Regions from separate parts of the Neoaquamicrobium sediminum genome, predicted to be linked through region 1. Evidence: predicted binding sites of a transcription regulator. Region 1 holds the regulator's gene; the other holds the start of a gene.

The links. Region 1 encodes PhoB, which activates phosphate uptake and scavenging genes when phosphate is short. Its sites were predicted from a motif close to TGTCATNNANCTGTCAT; they were not measured.
Region 2: a site for PhoB is predicted at 5,374-5,390, ahead of V1479_RS09630 (LTA synthase family protein). Genes of this name have one in related genera too.

What each region holds. Positions count from the first base shown of each region.
Region 1 is NZ_JAZHFV010000005.1:79,523-87,642, reverse strand. It holds gene V1479_RS15575 (CRTAC1 family protein) at 1-424, opposite strand, end outside; gene V1479_RS15570 (vanadium-dependent haloperoxidase) at 421-1,731, opposite strand; gene phoB (phosphate regulon transcriptional regulator PhoB) at 1,832-2,521, opposite strand; gene phoU (phosphate signaling complex protein PhoU) at 2,540-3,247, opposite strand; gene pstB (phosphate ABC transporter ATP-binding protein PstB) at 3,277-4,122, opposite strand; gene pstA (phosphate ABC transporter permease PstA) at 4,152-5,525, opposite strand; gene pstC (phosphate ABC transporter permease subunit PstC) at 5,528-6,898, opposite strand; gene V1479_RS15540 (substrate-binding domain-containing protein) at 6,974-8,014, opposite strand.
Region 2 is NZ_JAZHFV010000002.1:883,110-891,229, forward strand. It holds gene V1479_RS09605 (YnfA family protein) at 1-86, opposite strand, end outside; gene V1479_RS09610 (cyclopropane fatty acid synthase) at 169-1,461, opposite strand; gene rplI (50S ribosomal protein L9) at 1,622-2,209, opposite strand; gene rpsR (30S ribosomal protein S18) at 2,407-2,655, opposite strand; gene rpsF (30S ribosomal protein S6) at 2,655-3,116, opposite strand; gene V1479_RS09630 (LTA synthase family protein) at 3,418-5,337, opposite strand; gene fabD (ACP S-malonyltransferase) at 5,510-6,457, shown strand; gene fabG (3-oxoacyl-[acyl-carrier-protein] reductase) at 6,472-7,209, shown strand; gene V1479_RS09645 (acyl carrier protein) at 7,446-7,682, shown strand; gene fabF (beta-ketoacyl-ACP synthase II) at 7,728-8,120, shown strand, end outside.

The sequences.
Region 1 (8,120 bases):
CACGCTCGAAACGACATCCGCCAAGCCCGCGCATCAATACGTTTTCACCGACACGCAGGACTGCGAGGTCGGTGATGCCGTCGCTGTCGATGTCGATCGGATAGGCGCCCGTCACGCCTTCAAGTTCGAGGCCGGCCTCGAAGCGCTCGAAACGCAGCGTTCCGCCCACGTCGCTGACATTGCGGTAGAAATGGGCCGGCGCAGAGCCGCCGGCGACATAGAGGTCGGCAAAACCGTCTCCGCTGCAATCGAATGCCGCGACACCGCCGCCGACCATGAACTCCCAGTCACCTTCGTAAACCGCGTCGACACCGGCAGTCGCCGTCTCCTCGACGAAATTCGGCACGGCCGGTCCGTCTGCGGCAAGCACGGGTACGCAAATGCCGACCGAAAGAAAGAGCGCTGAAACGACGTGGCGCATCATTCCGCTCTCCGCGTCACCAGCCCGTTGGTGTAAGCGCCAATGCAGTAGCCCTGCTCCAGCCCGCGCTCTATGGCAGCTCGATAATGGATCCCGCCATAGAGCCGCGAAATCGCTGCCTCCTCGGCCGCCTCGCGGAAGCTTTCGAAATGCCGGGGCGGCAGTCCGTCGTCCACATGGGTTTCGTCTTCGAAGGCAAACGTCGCGCCGAACAGATCCTCCAGCACGATGGCCGCAGCACCCGATTGCGTGCTGTGACCGCTGGGATATTCAGGAAACGGCGGCGTGATAAGGTCGGGCTGCCACTTCGCATCAATGTGGCGTTTTATGTACGTCACCGGGCGCACGAGATCGTAGCGGTATTTGGCTTCCCAGCATCCGATGAAGGAATCGGCGAGAACGATGCCGAGCCGCGCGAGCACGTCGACTGTGCGCTCGGCATCCGCACCTTCCGCTTCGAGCAGTTGCAGCGCAATCGAAATCCAGTGGCCGGGCGGTGTCGGCGACAGCATTGGGTCATCCGACCAGAACCGGGCGATCTCCCGCTGCTCCGGCGTCAGCCCCTTCGCCGCTTCGTAGACTTCCATGGCCTCGTTATGGAACGCGCTGCCTTTCTCCTCGCTGTAATTGGGCGGTGGCGGCACGCCGCATGTGGCGCCGTCGGGCATGGCAAATGTGCGGTTGGTGCCCCAGTTAGGCAGCAAAGGCGCCTGCTGCTGCGCGATAAGGCTGGTGGGAACCCAATGTTGTGGCCCCTCCGTTAGAACATAGTCGTGCGGAAAGCCCATGTTCTCCACGACAGCCCCACCATCGTCGGCGGACCACTCGATCACATGAGCGGCAATCACGCGCCCATACGCAAGGCTCCGCGCAAGAACGTCCGCATCGACGCCCTCCGAGACCAGAGCGTCGAGACGCTTCCCGATGGCATCCATCGCCCGCTGGCCCGTCGGCCCGGTATTGCTGAAGAAGTGACGCGTTGCGTTCGTGAGAGCGCTTTGCAACACGACCGCCTCGTCGTAGACGCCCTCAGACCGTGGAGGAAAGGCTTCGAGCCCGTTGAGCTGGCCGGCCAGAGAACGCATCCAAGGCCGCCCGCCAGCGAGCGCTTCCTGCGCGGCAACGCCCAGATAGGCCAGGGACCGGCTCGCGACGGGCGGTGAGTAGGTCGGCGTATGGCGCACCAGCTCCAGCGTGAGCCGGTACCAGGTCCGCGCAACCTCCACGGCCCTCTCGCCGGATTGCGCGCGGGCCGGGCCAACAAGACCCAGAACAGCCGCAACCAGCACGACATGGAAAAGAAAACGCATCACCGATTACGGGCCCTGCCCACTCCTCCCTCAGTGAAGGCAGGAAAGCATGGCGCACCTGCCGCCTGCAAGCGGAACTGGAGCGCAGGAGTATCGGCAGCTATGCCTCGCGGATCGCGTAGCCCGCGCCGCGTATCGTGCGGATCACATCGGGCAGACGGCCATTGTTGACCGCCTTGCGCAACCGGCCGACATGCACGTCAACGGTGCGCTCGTCGATGTAGATCGTCTCGCCCCAGACATTGTCGAGCAATTGCCCGCGCGAGAAGACGCGGCCGGGATGCTGCATCATGAATTCCAGCAGGCGGAACTCCGTCGGGCCGAGCCTGATCTCGGACTTGCCGCGATGCACGCGATGCGTCTCGCGGTCGAGCACGATGTCGCCGACCTTCAGCACGGATGAAAGCACCTCGGGCTTGGCGCGGCGCAGCAGCGCGCGGACCCGGGCGATGAACTCTGGCGTCGAGAACGGCTTGACCAGATAGTCGTCGGAACCGGTCGACAGGCCCCGTACCCGGTCCGTTTCCTCGCCGCGCGCGGTCAGCATGATGATCGGCAGGCGCTCGGTCTCCGGGCGCATCCGCAGCCGCCGGCACAGCTCGATCCCGGAAATGCCGGGCACCATCCAGTCGAGCACCAGCAGGTCGGGTGTGCTTTCCCGCAGCCTGATCTCCGCTTCGTCGCCGCGGCCGATCACCTCGACCTGATACCCTTCGGCTTCCAGGTTGTATTTGAGAAGCACCCCCAACGGCTCCTCGTCCTCCACCACCATGATCTTGGGTGCAATCATCTACAGGTCTCTCTGCGGTCACTCACTGTCGACTGTCACAGACGTCTCGTCCAGCTTCGGTCTGTTCAGCGGCAATTGCTGGCCGGTCACGATATAATACGCGTTTTCGGCGATGTTGGTCACATGGTCGCCGATGCGCTCCAGATTCTTGGCGCAGAACAGCAGATGCGTGCAGGCGGTGATGTTGCGCGGGTCTTCCATCATGTAGGTGAGCAGCTCGCGGAAGACGGCCGTGTACTGCACGTCGATTTTCTCGTCGTCTTCGCGCAGGCTTACAAGGTTTTTCGCGTCGCGTGCCTCATAGGCAGCGATCACCGCACCGACCTGGTCCATCACCATCTGGGCCATCGTGTCGATGGAATGGGAAAGCCCGCGCGGCGCCGAGCCTTCGCCCACCGCGTTGACGCGCTTGGCGATGTTCTTGGCCAGGTCGCCGATACGTTCCAGGTCTGCCGCCATGCGGATCGCGCCGACGACCGAGCGCAGATCCTGCGCCATCGGCTGGCGCTTGGCGATCAGCGTGATGGCGCGATCGTCCAGTTCGCGCTGACGGGCATCCATCACCACATCGTCCGAAATCACCCTCTGCGCCAGCGCGGTGTCGTTCTGCAACAGCGACCGGGTCGCGGCGGCGACCATCGCGCCGGCGAGATCGCCCATGTCGCGGATCAACTGGTCGATATGGCCAAGATCGTCGTCAAACGACGTGACCGTGTGCTCACCCATGTTTGCCTCCTCGGGCTCTTCCGGGATCGTCAGCCGAAGCGGCCGGTGATGTAGTCCTGCGTCCGCTTCTCGGCAGGGCTGGTGAATATCTGGTCGGTCGGGCCTTCCTCGACGAGATTGCCGAGATGGAAGAAAGCGGTGCGCTGCGAGACGCGCGCGGCCTGCTGCATCGAGTGCGTGACGATGGCGATCGTGTAGTTCTCGCGCAGTTCGTCGATCAGTTCCTCGATCTTGGCGGTCGCGATCGGATCGAGCGCGGAGCACGGCTCATCCATGAGGATCACTTCCGGCGAGACAGCGATGGCGCGCGCGATGCACAGGCGCTGCTGCTGGCCGCCCGAAAGACCGGTGCCCGGTTCCTGCAGACGATCCTTCACCTCGTCCCAGAGGCTTGCCTTCTGCAGGCTCGATTCGACGATTCCGTCCATGTCGGCCTTCGAAGAAGCGAGGCCGTGGATGCGCGGCCCGTAGGCGATGTTTTCATAGATCGACTTCGGGAAGGGATTGGGCTTCTGGAACACCATGCCGACACGCGCACGCAGTTCCACGACGTCGAGGCTGGCGTCATAGACGTCGTCACCGTCCAGTTCGATGCGGCCGGTGACGCGCGCGCCTTCGATGGTGTCGTTCATGCGGTTGAGGCAGCGCAGAAACGTCGACTTGCCGCAACCCGAAGGGCCGATGAAGGCGGTGACGGCCTTTTCGGGAATGTCGATCGACACGTCGAACAGCGCCTGCTTGGGGCCGTAGAAGACGCAGACTTCGCGCGCCTTGACCCGGACGGGGCGTGCCTCGGCATCCGGAGTCCGGATCGTGGACGACTTCATCGAATAGAGGTCCGTGCTGGCGACAATCTTCTCGGATGGCATCTGCATTTCCTTGGCCTCCGCTTCCAGATGTTCGTTCAATTTCGTCTCTCCAGTCTCGACCGCAGGAAGATCGCGATGGCGTTGAGCGTCAGCATCAGCCCTAGCAGAACGATGATCGCGGCCGACGTGCGCGCTTCGAAGAAGTTGCGGTTTTCATTGCCCTGCCAGAGATAGATCTGGACCGGCAGCGCAGAGGACTGGTCCATGGGCGTCCCGGGTATCTGTGCAACGAATGCGTTCATGCCGATCAGAAGCAGCGGTGCCGTTTCACCCAGCGCCTGCGCGACACCGATGATGGTGGCCGTCAGGATGCCAGGATAGGTGACCGGCAGAACGTGGTGGAACACGGTTTGCGTCTTCGACGCACCGAGGCCGAGTGCTGCCTGTCGCAACGACGGCGGCACGGCACGCAGGGCCGAACGCGTAGCGATGATGATCGTCGGAAGCGTCATCAGCGTCAGAACCAGGCCGCCAACCAGCGGCGCCGACAGTGGCAGCCGGAAATAGTTGATGAATACGGCGGCGCCCAGAAGACCGAACACGATAGACGGCACGGCTGCGAGGTTGTTGATGTTGACCTCGATCAGGTCCGTAAGCCGGTTCTTGGGCGCGAACTCCTCCAGATATACAGCGCTCATCACGCCGATCGGCACCGCCAGCACGATGACGACCAGCATCATGTAGAGCGAACCGACGAAAGCGCCCGCGAGGCCGGCCGATGCCGGCGCTGAGCGCGAATCCACATTTGTGAAGATGTGTCCGGCAAAGGCGAAGCGGATCTTGCCTTCTTCAAGCAGCCGGTCGGCCAGCGCGCGCGCATCGGCTGAAAGCTGCTGCTGGCTGTCAGGCAGCGAGCGGTCGATATTGCCCTTCAGCCAGTTGTCGGCATTGGCCGAGGCAAGCAGCGAGACGGCAACCGTCTGGCCGAGCAGGCCCGGGTTCTCGATGAACATGTCTCGCAGCACGAACCGCTCGCTCGTCTCCACGATGGAGAGCGCCGAGCGCGTGTCGACCTGCGCGTCGGGAGCGGCTTCGATAATCGCTGCTTCGATCAGCCGGTTCCAGTTCAGCATGGTGACCTGGCGCTGCCAGCCAAGCACCGCACGCTGATACTCGGCGGCGGATTGTCCTTCTCCCTGAACCGGCGGCTCGTCGGCGGAGAGCACTTCGGGATCGAAATAGACGTTGAGGGACAGTTCGGCCTGGGTGAATGCCGGCAGCCCCTTGTAGAGGATCATCGAGAAGAGGATCACGACGAAGCCGATGGCTGCGACGATGGCCGCGACGCCATAGGCACGGAAGCGGCGTTCCCGGGCGTGCCGGCGGGTCAGTCCGTCCTTGATCTTCTTCAGGCGGATTGCGTCGGCGTCGTCAGCCGGAGCGGTCGGACGGGAGATGATGTCGGCCATGGCTATTCGTACTGCTCCCGATAGCGGCGCACGATGTAGAGCGCGACAACGTTGAGGACGAGCGTCATCGCAAACAGCGTCAGCCCGAGTGCGAATGCGACGAGCGACTGCGGCGACGCGAAATCGGTATCGCCGGTGAGCTGATTGACGATGGTGACGGTGACGGTCGAAACCGGCTCGCCGGGATTGAGGCGAAGATAGGGACTGTTGCCGGCCGCAAGCACCACGATCATGGTCTCGCCGATGGCACGGCTGACAGCCAGCAGAAACGCGCCGACGATGCCGGGCAGCGCTGCGGGCAGGATCACCCGCTTGATCGTCTCCGACTGCGTTGCGCCGAGCCCCAGCGAGCCGTCTCGCATGGCGCGCGGCACCTGCCGGATCACGTCGTCGGACAGCGACGAGATGAACGGGATGATCATGATGCCCATCACCACGCCGGCCGTCAGCGCACTGGTGGCGCGAATATCGATGCCGAGCGTGTTGCCGATGGCAGCCAGGAACGGACCGACCGTCACCAGCGCGAAGAAGCCGTAGACGATGGTGGGAATGCCCGCCAAAACCTCGACAATCGGCTTGACCGTGCTGCGCACCTTTGGCGGTGCGTATTGCGACAGGTAGATCGCGGTCATCAGGCCGATGGGCAGCGCGACGATCATCGCGATGGTCGCAACCATCAGCGTACCCCAGAGCAGCGGCAGCAGCCCGTAGTCGCCGGAACCCGAACCCACGGAAGAAAAGCGCGGATTCCACACCGTGCCGAAGAAGAAGTCGACCGGGCTGACGAAGGTGAAGAAGCGGATCGCCTCTGAAAGCAGGGAAGCAACGATGCCGACTGTCGTCAGGATGGCTACCACGGAACAGCCGATCAGCAGCACACGGACGACACCCTCGACCTCGTTGCGGGCGCGGAGCCGCGCGGTAATGCGCCGCCGCGCCATGAAGAGGCCAAGCGCGCCGGTACCCGCTGCGGCGGCAAGCACCACGGCATAGGTGAGCAACCGGAATTCGCGCAGCGCCTGCGCCGCGGCGTTTTCCCACGGCGCGGTTTCGCCAAGCACACCGAAGCCGGTCTCGATCTGGCGGATGCGCGCAATCGCGCCTTCAAGGTCTGCCCCGGTCAGCGATGCGATCTCGGGGGGCAGTTGGGCAATGATGTAGGCCCGTGTGGCAGTGGTGCCGAGCAGCGCCCACAGACCGAGAATGAGGAGGGCGGGCAGCAAGGCCCATATGGCCGCGAGGGAGCCGTGGTAGGAGGGGCGCGAGTGGAGTTTACTTCCGCCCGTGACGAGTGATCGGCTGCGCGACCAGCCCATCTGGTAGGCGAAGCCAAGCAACACAAGCAGCAGGGCGGCAACGAGAGCTGTATTCACCGGATTCGTGCCCCAGACATCGTTGAAAGGCTGAAAGGGCGAGGCGCCATGGAAGCGCCCCGCCCATTGCAGGCTCTACTGCAGGTCGGCAGCCGTAAGGGACTTGCCCTCGCGGAACGCGGCGAGAACCTCAGCGGTCTCTTCGGCCGGAGCCGGGATCATGCCGGCGCTTTCAAGCGTGCCGCCGAGGCCCGCCATCTGGTCGGACAGGAAGAACTCGACATATTCCTCGATACCGGGGATGACGCCGATGTGCTCGCCCTTCACGTAGAAGAACAGCGGACGCGAAACCGGATACTCGCCGGCGGCGATGGTCTCGAGCGACGGGGTCACGCCGGACATGGTCGCAACCTTGAGCGAGTCGCGGTTCTGGTCGTAGAAGCTCAGGCCGAACACGCCGATGGTGTCCGGATTGGCCTGCAGGCGGGCCAGCGTCTCGGTGTAGTCACCGGCGATCTCGACCACGACATCCTGGCGCAGCGCGAGGCAGGCAGCCTCGAGAGCCTCTTTTTCCATTTCCGGCATGCCGGCATTCTCGCAGCCTTCGTGAACGACGCGCTCTTCGAAGACTTCGCGGGTGCCGTGGTTGGAAGCCGGGATCGCGACGGCGATCGGCTGGTTCGGCAGCGACTCGTCGACTTCGTTCCAGGTGGTGTAGGGGTTGTCGACCAGCTCGCCGTCGACCGGCACCTTGGCGGCGATCGCCTTGAAGACGTGGACCGGCTCGAGCGCGAAGTCTTCCTTGTCGGCGCCGGTGGCAAACACGATGCCGTCGTAACCGATCATGACTTCACGGATGTCCTTGACGCCGGCGGCGTTGCAGGCCTCGATCTCGCCGGCGCGGATGCGGCGCGACGCGTTGGCGATGTCGATGGTGTTTTCGCCGACGCCGCCACAGAACTGACGAAGGCCGCCCGACGAACCGCCGGAGCCGACGACAGGGGTCTTGAACTCGGGAAACGCGTTGCCGAACTCTTCTGCCACGATGCTGGCAAAGGGAAGAACGGTGGACGAACCGGCGATCTGGATCGTGTCCCGCGACTGCGCCGCAGCGACGCCGACCGATGCGGCAACAGCGATCGAAGCCGCCGACGCCGTGAGGAAGAATTTATTCATAGGGCCTACTCCTGCTCGGAATTCGGTTGGACGCCTTGACGCGTCGGGAGTGGCAATAACGGCCCTGTATGACAGTCGGATGACAGTTTTGCGTCAGTCGGATTAA
Region 2 (8,120 bases), on a different contig from region 1:
GACTTGTCCAGGCGCCACCATGCCCAGAACGCGAAGCAGCCTGCGATCTTGAAAAGTGCTGCGGCAATGAATACGGGCAAGGTCATCCGGGTCTCGATCGTCGAAGCCCGATCTTCTTTCCCGTCCATCGCCGAAACGCAAGCCCGGGCGATGGCTCGGGGCTTGATCTTAATCGCGGTCGGCCACTCTGCGACCGGTCTTGCGCGCGCGCCGGGCAGGGCGCGCCTGCGCGTGGCCCATCTCGTGCATAGCCAGCGCCTTCTCGCACTTGCCGATATAGTCGCGGGTGATGGGCACGGCATCGTTCTTCAACGAAATCTGCAGCTGGAACACCATCAGGTCCTGCCAGCGGAACGCGGCTTCCGACCCGGCAAGATAGAAATCCCACATGCGCGCGAAGCGCTCGCCGTAGATCTCGACCACGCGTTCGCGGTGCGCCAGGAAGCGCTCTCGCCAGTGTTTCAACGTTTCCGCGTAGTGCAGCCGCAATATCTCGACATCGGTGACCATCAGGCCCGCCTTCTCGATATGCGGGAACACCTCGGAAAGAGCCGGGATATAGCCGCCCGGGAAGATATGCTTGCGGATGAATGCATTGGTGGCGGTCGGTGGCCCGGCCCTGCCGATCGAATGCAGCACCATGACGCCATCCGGCTTCAGGAGCGCAGCGCAGCGGTCGAAGAAGGCGCGGTAGTGGTTGACGCCTACATGCTCGAACATGCCGACCGAAATTATGCGGTCGAATCGCTCCTGCAGGTCCCGGTAGTCCTTCAGTTCGAAATGAACGTGACTTTCAAGCCCTGCTTCGTGCGCGCGGTCGGTGGCGAGAGTATGCTGTTCGGAGGAAAGCGTAATGCCCAGCACATTCACGTCGAAGGTGCCGGCGAGATAGAGCCCGAGCCCGCCCCAGCCCGACCCGATATCGAGCACCTGCTGGCCCGGCTGGAGCCGCATCTTTGCGGCCAGATGTCGCTTCTTTGCCAGTTGCGCCTCTTCAAGCGTCATGTCCGGCCGCTCGAAATACGCGCAGGAATACTGCATGTCTTCGTCGAGGAAGAGCCGGTAGAATTCACGCGAGAGGTCGTAGTGGTGCTGGACGTTTCGTCTTGAGCGCGTCGCCGTGTTGAGCTGCTGCAGCCGTCGGAACACGACGCGAATGCCTTCGATCGCCTTCGTCCAGGCTGCATCGATCCCGTCCGGCCCCATGTTCTGGTACACGATCCGCAGGAATTCGAGCACATCGCCTTCGACGAAGTCGATCTCGCCATTCATGTAGGCTTCGGGAAATGCCAGCGTGGGATCGAGAAGAATCGCGCGCTGCGCCTGATGGCTCTTGACGACGACGTGGACCGAAGCACCGCTTCCGTCGCCGAAGGTCTCGACCGTCCCATCCGGCGCGGTCACCTTGAGGTTGCCGGTCCGAACCAGCCGTTCGACAACACCTTGCAGCAATGTGTTCATGTCACTCGCTCACGTACGTTGCCACCCGTCGCAAGAAAGCCAGATTACGAAACCCCACAGAGTGAAAAAAGTTCCTCTTTTGCGTCAGCGAATGGTCCAGTGAAAAAAATGCCCGGCCGTTTCCGGCCGGGCATCGCGATCAGTTTCGATTGAAGCCGGATCAGGCTTCTTCTTCGTCCCCTTCGAAACCGTCTTCGTTCGGATCGAAGAAGGCGTCGGGACGGGCGTTCTCGTTGATGTCGTCGCCGTAGATGGCTTCGGCCGAATCCAGCTTCTCGCCGGCGGCCTGACGCTCGGCTTCGTCCGCCGAGCGGGCGATGTTCAGCGTGATCGTCACTTCCACTTCCGGATGCAGCGCCAGCGCGACATTGGAAAGGCCGATGGTCTTGATCGGCTGGTTCAGCTCGACCTGGTTGCGGCCGACCGAGAAACCTTCGGCGGTCAGGATGTCGGAGATGTCGCGCGTCGACACCGAACCGTAGAGCTGGCCGGTCTCGCCGGCCGAACGAACGACCACGAAGGTCTTGCCGTCGAGCTTGTCGGCGACCTCCTGGGCCTCGGACTTGCGCTCGAGGTTGCGGGCTTCGAGCTGGGCGCGCTGGCCTTCGAACTTCTTGTTGTTGGCTTCGTTGGCGCGAAGGGCCTTGCCCTTGGGCAGAAGGTAGTTACGGGCAAAGCCGTCCTTGACCTTGACGGTGTCGCCCATCTGGCCGAGGCGGGCAATGCGCTCGAGAAGAATGACTTCCATGATTGTCTCCTGTTCGCGCCCTGGCGGCGCTGATCTGTGGAAACAGGCAGGGAAGCTGTTGGGGGCACGGTTGCCGCCGGGTCGCTGTCCTGCCTGTTCTGGCAGTTAGGGCCGTCAGGCCCAACTCGGATTTATGGTTCCGGTCCCTGCGCCGTTCGCAGAGGCGGGCGAGGGGCGGCGGACCGCCCCTCATATAATCACTTCACGACGTAGGGCAGCAGGCCCAGGAAACGCGCGCGCTTGATCGCCTTGGCGAGCTCGCGCTGCTTCTTCTGGCTGACGGCCGTGATGCGCGACGGCACGATCTTGCCGCGCTCGGAAATGTAGCGCTGCAGCAGCCGCACGTCCTTGTAGTCGATCCGCGGCGCATTGGCGCCGGAGAACGGGCAGGTCTTGCGGCGGCGATGGAAGGGGCGCCGGGTCGGGATCTGGTTGATGTCGACCATTATTCTGCAGCTCCTTCAGACTGTGCCTGCTCGCGCGGACGGCGCGGACCACGGTCGCGGTCGCCACCACGGTCGCCGCCGCGATCGCGATCGCCAAAGCGCGGACGGTCGCCGAAGCGGCCTTCGCGCTCGCGGTCGTCGCGCTTCTGCATCATTGCCGACGGGCCTTCCTCGTGGGCTTCGACGCGAATGGTCATGAAGCGCAGCACGTCTTCGGACAGACCCATCTGGCGCTCCATCTCCTGGATGGCAGCGGCCGGGGCCGTGATGTCCATGAGCGTGTAGTGCGCCTTGCGGTTCTTCTTGATGCGGTAGGTGAGGGACTTGAGTCCCCAGTTCTCGACCCGGCCGAGGGAGCCGCCATTCGCTTCGATCACGCCCTTGTACTGTTCCACAAGAGCCTCGACCTGCTGCGAGGACAAATCCTGGCGGGCAAGAAACACATGTTCGTAAAGAGCCATATTGTCTTGCCTTTCTTCGTTTCTCTGTCCGGTTCCCGGCGGCTAAAGCCTCTGCAACTTCTCTTGTCCCGCATTTGGCGGGCGAAGAAAGGAGCACGACGAGACGGTCGAGAGCGGAGACACGGGAGGCGGAAGAGCTTTTGCCTTCACGCGCGCCATCAGAAGAATGACACGGCCCTCCGTTCAGCCCCCAGCTGGGACCGGCAGATTGGCGGGGTCTATATGGGTATTCCGCTGCTTTTGCAAGCCGGCACTGCCGTCAAGCTTTTGGTCCCACAAAGAATGCCGGCAGAATGTGGCGTCACCACGCGGTTCGGTCCTGCTGTTGCGCAATCAGCGGGGCTTCAAGCTGCGGGAAGAAACGGCTGGCGCCGTGGCGCGCACCGAACATTACGTCGTACTGGATAAGGCGATAGTCGCGTAGCAGCGGGTCGACCACGCTTTGGCTCCAGCCCTCGGTGGGGCTGCCGTTCTTGTCGACGAGCAGATGCCGGTCGATCACATGCCAGCGGTCGTAGGCGGTGCTCAGGAACCCGGTATAGTAGGGGTGCTCCATCCCTGCGGCCTGCAGCAGATGCAGCGGCAGGAAAGCCGGACTCAGTGTCCCGGCCTGCTTCACCGATCCGGTGCGGTTGGACCAGATGACCAGCGGCGTCTCGCGCTCGCGCGTCAGCTTCGTCGCGTCGCCAAAGCGGTTGCTGACCGTGCGCTCCATGAAGCCGGTGGCGACATAGGTCTGACCGAGCGGCGGCAGATGGTCGCCGAAAAAGACGACAATGGTTTCCCGGTCGCGGTTTTCGGCCCATTCGAGAAGCCGGGCGAGCGAACGGTCCGAATCCATCATGCCCTCGGCGAAGCTGCCGATCGCGCCGCGTGCTGCCTCGCCTGCACCGGTTTTCACCGTGACCCGGTCGTCCGGATAGCGGTTCGGCTCATAGGGGCCGTGGTTCTGCAGGGTCACCGCGAATGCGAATATCGGGTCAGCGGAGGCGTCGACTTCCTTGATGATCAAGTCGGTCAACGCTGCATCGGAGGCCAGCCGGCCACGCTTTTCAAGCGGATCTATGTTGTCTTCGGACAGGAAACGGTCGAAGCCGAAGGCTTCATAGACATTGCCGCGATTCCAGAACCAGCTCTGGAAAGGATGCATGGCGAGCGTGGCGTAGCCCTTCTGCGAGAGAAAACTTGCCAGCGACGGCATCTCGCCACGCACATATTGCTGATAGGGGATGCTGCCATAGGGCAGGAAGGCGTTGGAAAAGCCTGTCAGCGCCTCAAACTCCGCATTGGCGGTCATGCCGCCGAACTCCGGCGAGAAGATGTGGCCCGACTGCATGGAGCGTGTGAACGCAATCGGGTCGGGCGTGATGGTCACACCTGGAAGCCGCGTCGGGTCCCAGAACGACTCGCTCATCACCATGACGATGTCAGGCCTGCGCGTCGACGCGTAAGCGACGGGCGCCGACGCCGGGATCGCATTCACCGATGCGGGGCTGTAGCCGGCCGGGGGGCTCACATTGGCCATCGGCACGTTCAGGGCAAATGCCATGACGAGTCCGTTGTGACGGTAATTCGCGGCCTGGTCCCACATCATGGGTTCTATATTGAGGGCGGAGCGCAGCGGCGAATGGCGCGCATAGTCCATCTGCATGGCAAACAGGGCCAGAAGCGGCACAGCCAATGCCAGCCGCACGATTCTTCCCACGGGGCTCGTTATAGGGAAAACCCGCGACCGGAACCACATCGCCGCCAGCGCAGCCCCGGCGGCTATCGTACTTGCGACGATCAGCAGGCCGGCGATGGGGCGCTCTGCGACCATCAGGGGCAGTAGTTCCACGATCTGGCGCGCGTAGAGGAAATCGGTCGGATAGGGCGGGTCGCCAAGATAGAACCGCTTCTGGGAGCCCACCCAGGCCAGCAGCAGAAGCAGGGGAGCCAGCAACAGCACCGACTGGCCACTCCGACGGGTGAAAGCGTCGAGCCCCAGAAGAACGAGAGCGATGGCCGCGATCGTTGCCAGTGCGGGCCTTGTGGGATCAGTGATGAAACCGACGGCGTCGCCTGCGGATCCGCGCAGGATCGTTTCCATAAGGAAGGTCAGCGTCACGGCCGCCAGCATGATCGCCGCCACATAGGCGAAACCATGCGCCAGCCTGTTCAGGCTGTTGAAAGACGAAGTATCGGTTAGGCCCGGAGCGACCGGGTCGACGATGCGGCTCAATCCACGGTTCCTTGTCGCGGGCGCGTGTCATCTAGTTGTCATAAAACTGTCATCCAGGCCAGAGGTTGCCTTGGCCGGCAAAGAAGTTTCGGATCGCAGGCAAAAGCACGACACTTGACCTGTAGCCGCGCTTGCGCCACACGCTGGCGCAAAGAACGCAGGGAGAAACGCCATGTCGATCGCCTTTACCTTTCCCGGTCAGGGCAGCCAGGCCGTGGGAATGGGCAAGGATCTCGCAGACGCCTTTCCCGAGGCGCGGGCGGTCTTCGATGAGGTTGATGACGCACTCGCGCAGAAGCTCTCGACGCTGATGTGGGAAGGGCCGGAAGACGAACTCACGCTGACGGCCAACGCCCAGCCGGCCCTCATGGCGGTGTCGCTTGCGGCAATCAGGGTACTCGAGGCGCGGGGCCTGTCTCTCAAGAACAAAGTAGCCTATGTGGCTGGCCACTCGCTGGGCGAATATTCGGCGCTGGCGGCGGCCGGAACGTTCTCCATCGCCGATACCGCACGGCTGCTGCGCATTCGCGGCAACGCCATGCAAGCTGCGGTTCCCGTCGGCGAAGGTGCGATGGCGGCAATCATCGGTCTTGAGCAGGCCGACGTCGAGGCCGCCTGCGAGGAAGCCGGCAAGGGTTCGGTCTGCCAGATCGCCAACGACAATGGCGGCGGCCAGCTCGTCATTTCCGGCGCCAAGCCGGCGGTTGAGCACGCGGCGCGCATTTGCACCGAGAAAGGCGCCAAACGTGCGCTCATGCTCCCGGTCTCCGCGCCTTTCCACTCGGCTCTTATGCAGCCGGCAGCGGACGCCATGCGCGAAGCGCTGGCAGGTGTGGTCAAGAATGCCCCCGTCGTGCCGGTCGTTGCCAACGTTGTCGTGCGCCCGCTGAGCGACCCGGACGAGATTGCTGCCCGGCTGGTGGAACAGGTGACCGGTCGCGTGCGTTGGCGCGAAACCGTGGAATGGTTCGGGCAGAACGGCGTGACCAAGCTTTACGAGGTTGGGGCCGGAAAAGTGCTTTCCGGCTTGTCGCGCCGCATCGACCGCAACATCGCCACGGCCAATATTGGCACGTCTGTCGACATCGACGCGGCATTGGCCGAATTTGGCCAGGCTTGAGAGAAGGATTTCCCATGTTTGATCTTGGCGGCCGCAAGGCACTTGTAACCGGCGCAACCGGAGGCATCGGCGAAAGCGTTGCCCGCACGCTTCACGCGGCTGGCGCGACCGTGGGGCTGCACGGTACCCGGATCGAGAAGCTGGAGGCTCTTGCCGCCGAGTTGGGCGATCGCGTGAAGCTGTTTCCCGCCAACCTCTCCGACCGCGAGGAGGTCAAGGCGCTGGGCCAGAGGGCTGAGGCGGAGCTGGAAGGCGTCGACATTCTCGTCAACAACGCCGGTATCACCCGCGATGGCCTGTTCGTGCGCATGTCCGACGAGGACTGGGACGCGGTGCTCGAGGTGAACCTGACCGCGGTATTCCGTCTGACCCGCGAATTGACGCATCCGATGATGCGCCGCCGCTTCGGCCGCATCGTCAACATCACCTCCATCGTCGGCGTCACGGGAAATCCGGGGCAGGCCAACTATTGTGCCTCCAAGGCCGGCCTCATCGGCTTCTCGAAGTCGCTTGCCCAGGAGATCGCCACCCGCAACATCACCGTCAATTGCGTTGCGCCCGGCTTCATCGAATCGGCAATGACCGAGAAGCTGAACGACAAGCAGAAAGACGCAATCATGGGGGCCATCCCGATGAAGAAGATGGGGACGGGCGAGGACATCGCCGCATCCGTCCTCTACCTCGCATCCAACGAGGCCGGCTATGTCACGGGGCAGACACTTCACGTCAATGGCGGCATGGCGATGATCTGATAACGGCCATGCGGCGGCGAATTTGGTCTTTGACCGTGAAGTGTTTTCGTGTAATGCCGCCGCTCCATGGCGAATGAACGCCGCCTTCGGGAGCTTCAGGACTGATCAATACGGGCAGGAAATAACCGGTTGAAACCGGGATTATCCCCACCCTATGCTCCCATCTTTCAGCTTGATTACCGGCAATCGTGCCGCTAACGAAGTCCCACCAACTTTTTGAAGTCGAGGGTTTGCAAATGAGCGATACCGCAGAACGCGTCAAGAAAATCGTTGTCGAGCATCTGGGCGTAGATGCCGACAAGGTCACCGAGGGCGCGAGCTTCATCGACGACCTCGGCGCAGACAGCCTCGACACCGTCGAGCTGGTCATGGCTTTCGAGGAAGAATTCGGCGTCGAGATTCCCGACGACGCTGCCGAGACGATCCTGACCGTCGGCGACGCGGTCAAGTACATCGACAAGGCGTCGGCCTGACGCCTTCGCCGCGCGACTTGACCAAAGCCAGATCAGAGTGAAGCGATGAGACGCGTCGTCGTCACCGGTATGGGACTGCTTTCGCCGTTTGGCGTCGGCGTGGAACATGCCTGGAAAGAGATTCTGGCCGGGAAGAGCGCCGCGCGGCGTGTGGACACTTTTGAGGTGGACGATCTTGCCTGCAAGATCGCCCACGTCATCCCCCGCGATGGCGGGGACAATGCGTTCGATCCGGATCGGTTCATGGAGCCGAAGGAGCAGCGCAAGGTCGGCGACTACATCATCTACGGCGTTGCCGCGGCCGATATGGCTCTCAAGGATGCCGGTTGGCATCCGACGAGCGCCGACGACCAGAACGCCACCGGCGTGATGATCGGCTCTGGCATCGGCGGTATCGAAGGCATTGCCGAGAACGCGCTGATCCTGCAGGAAAAGGGG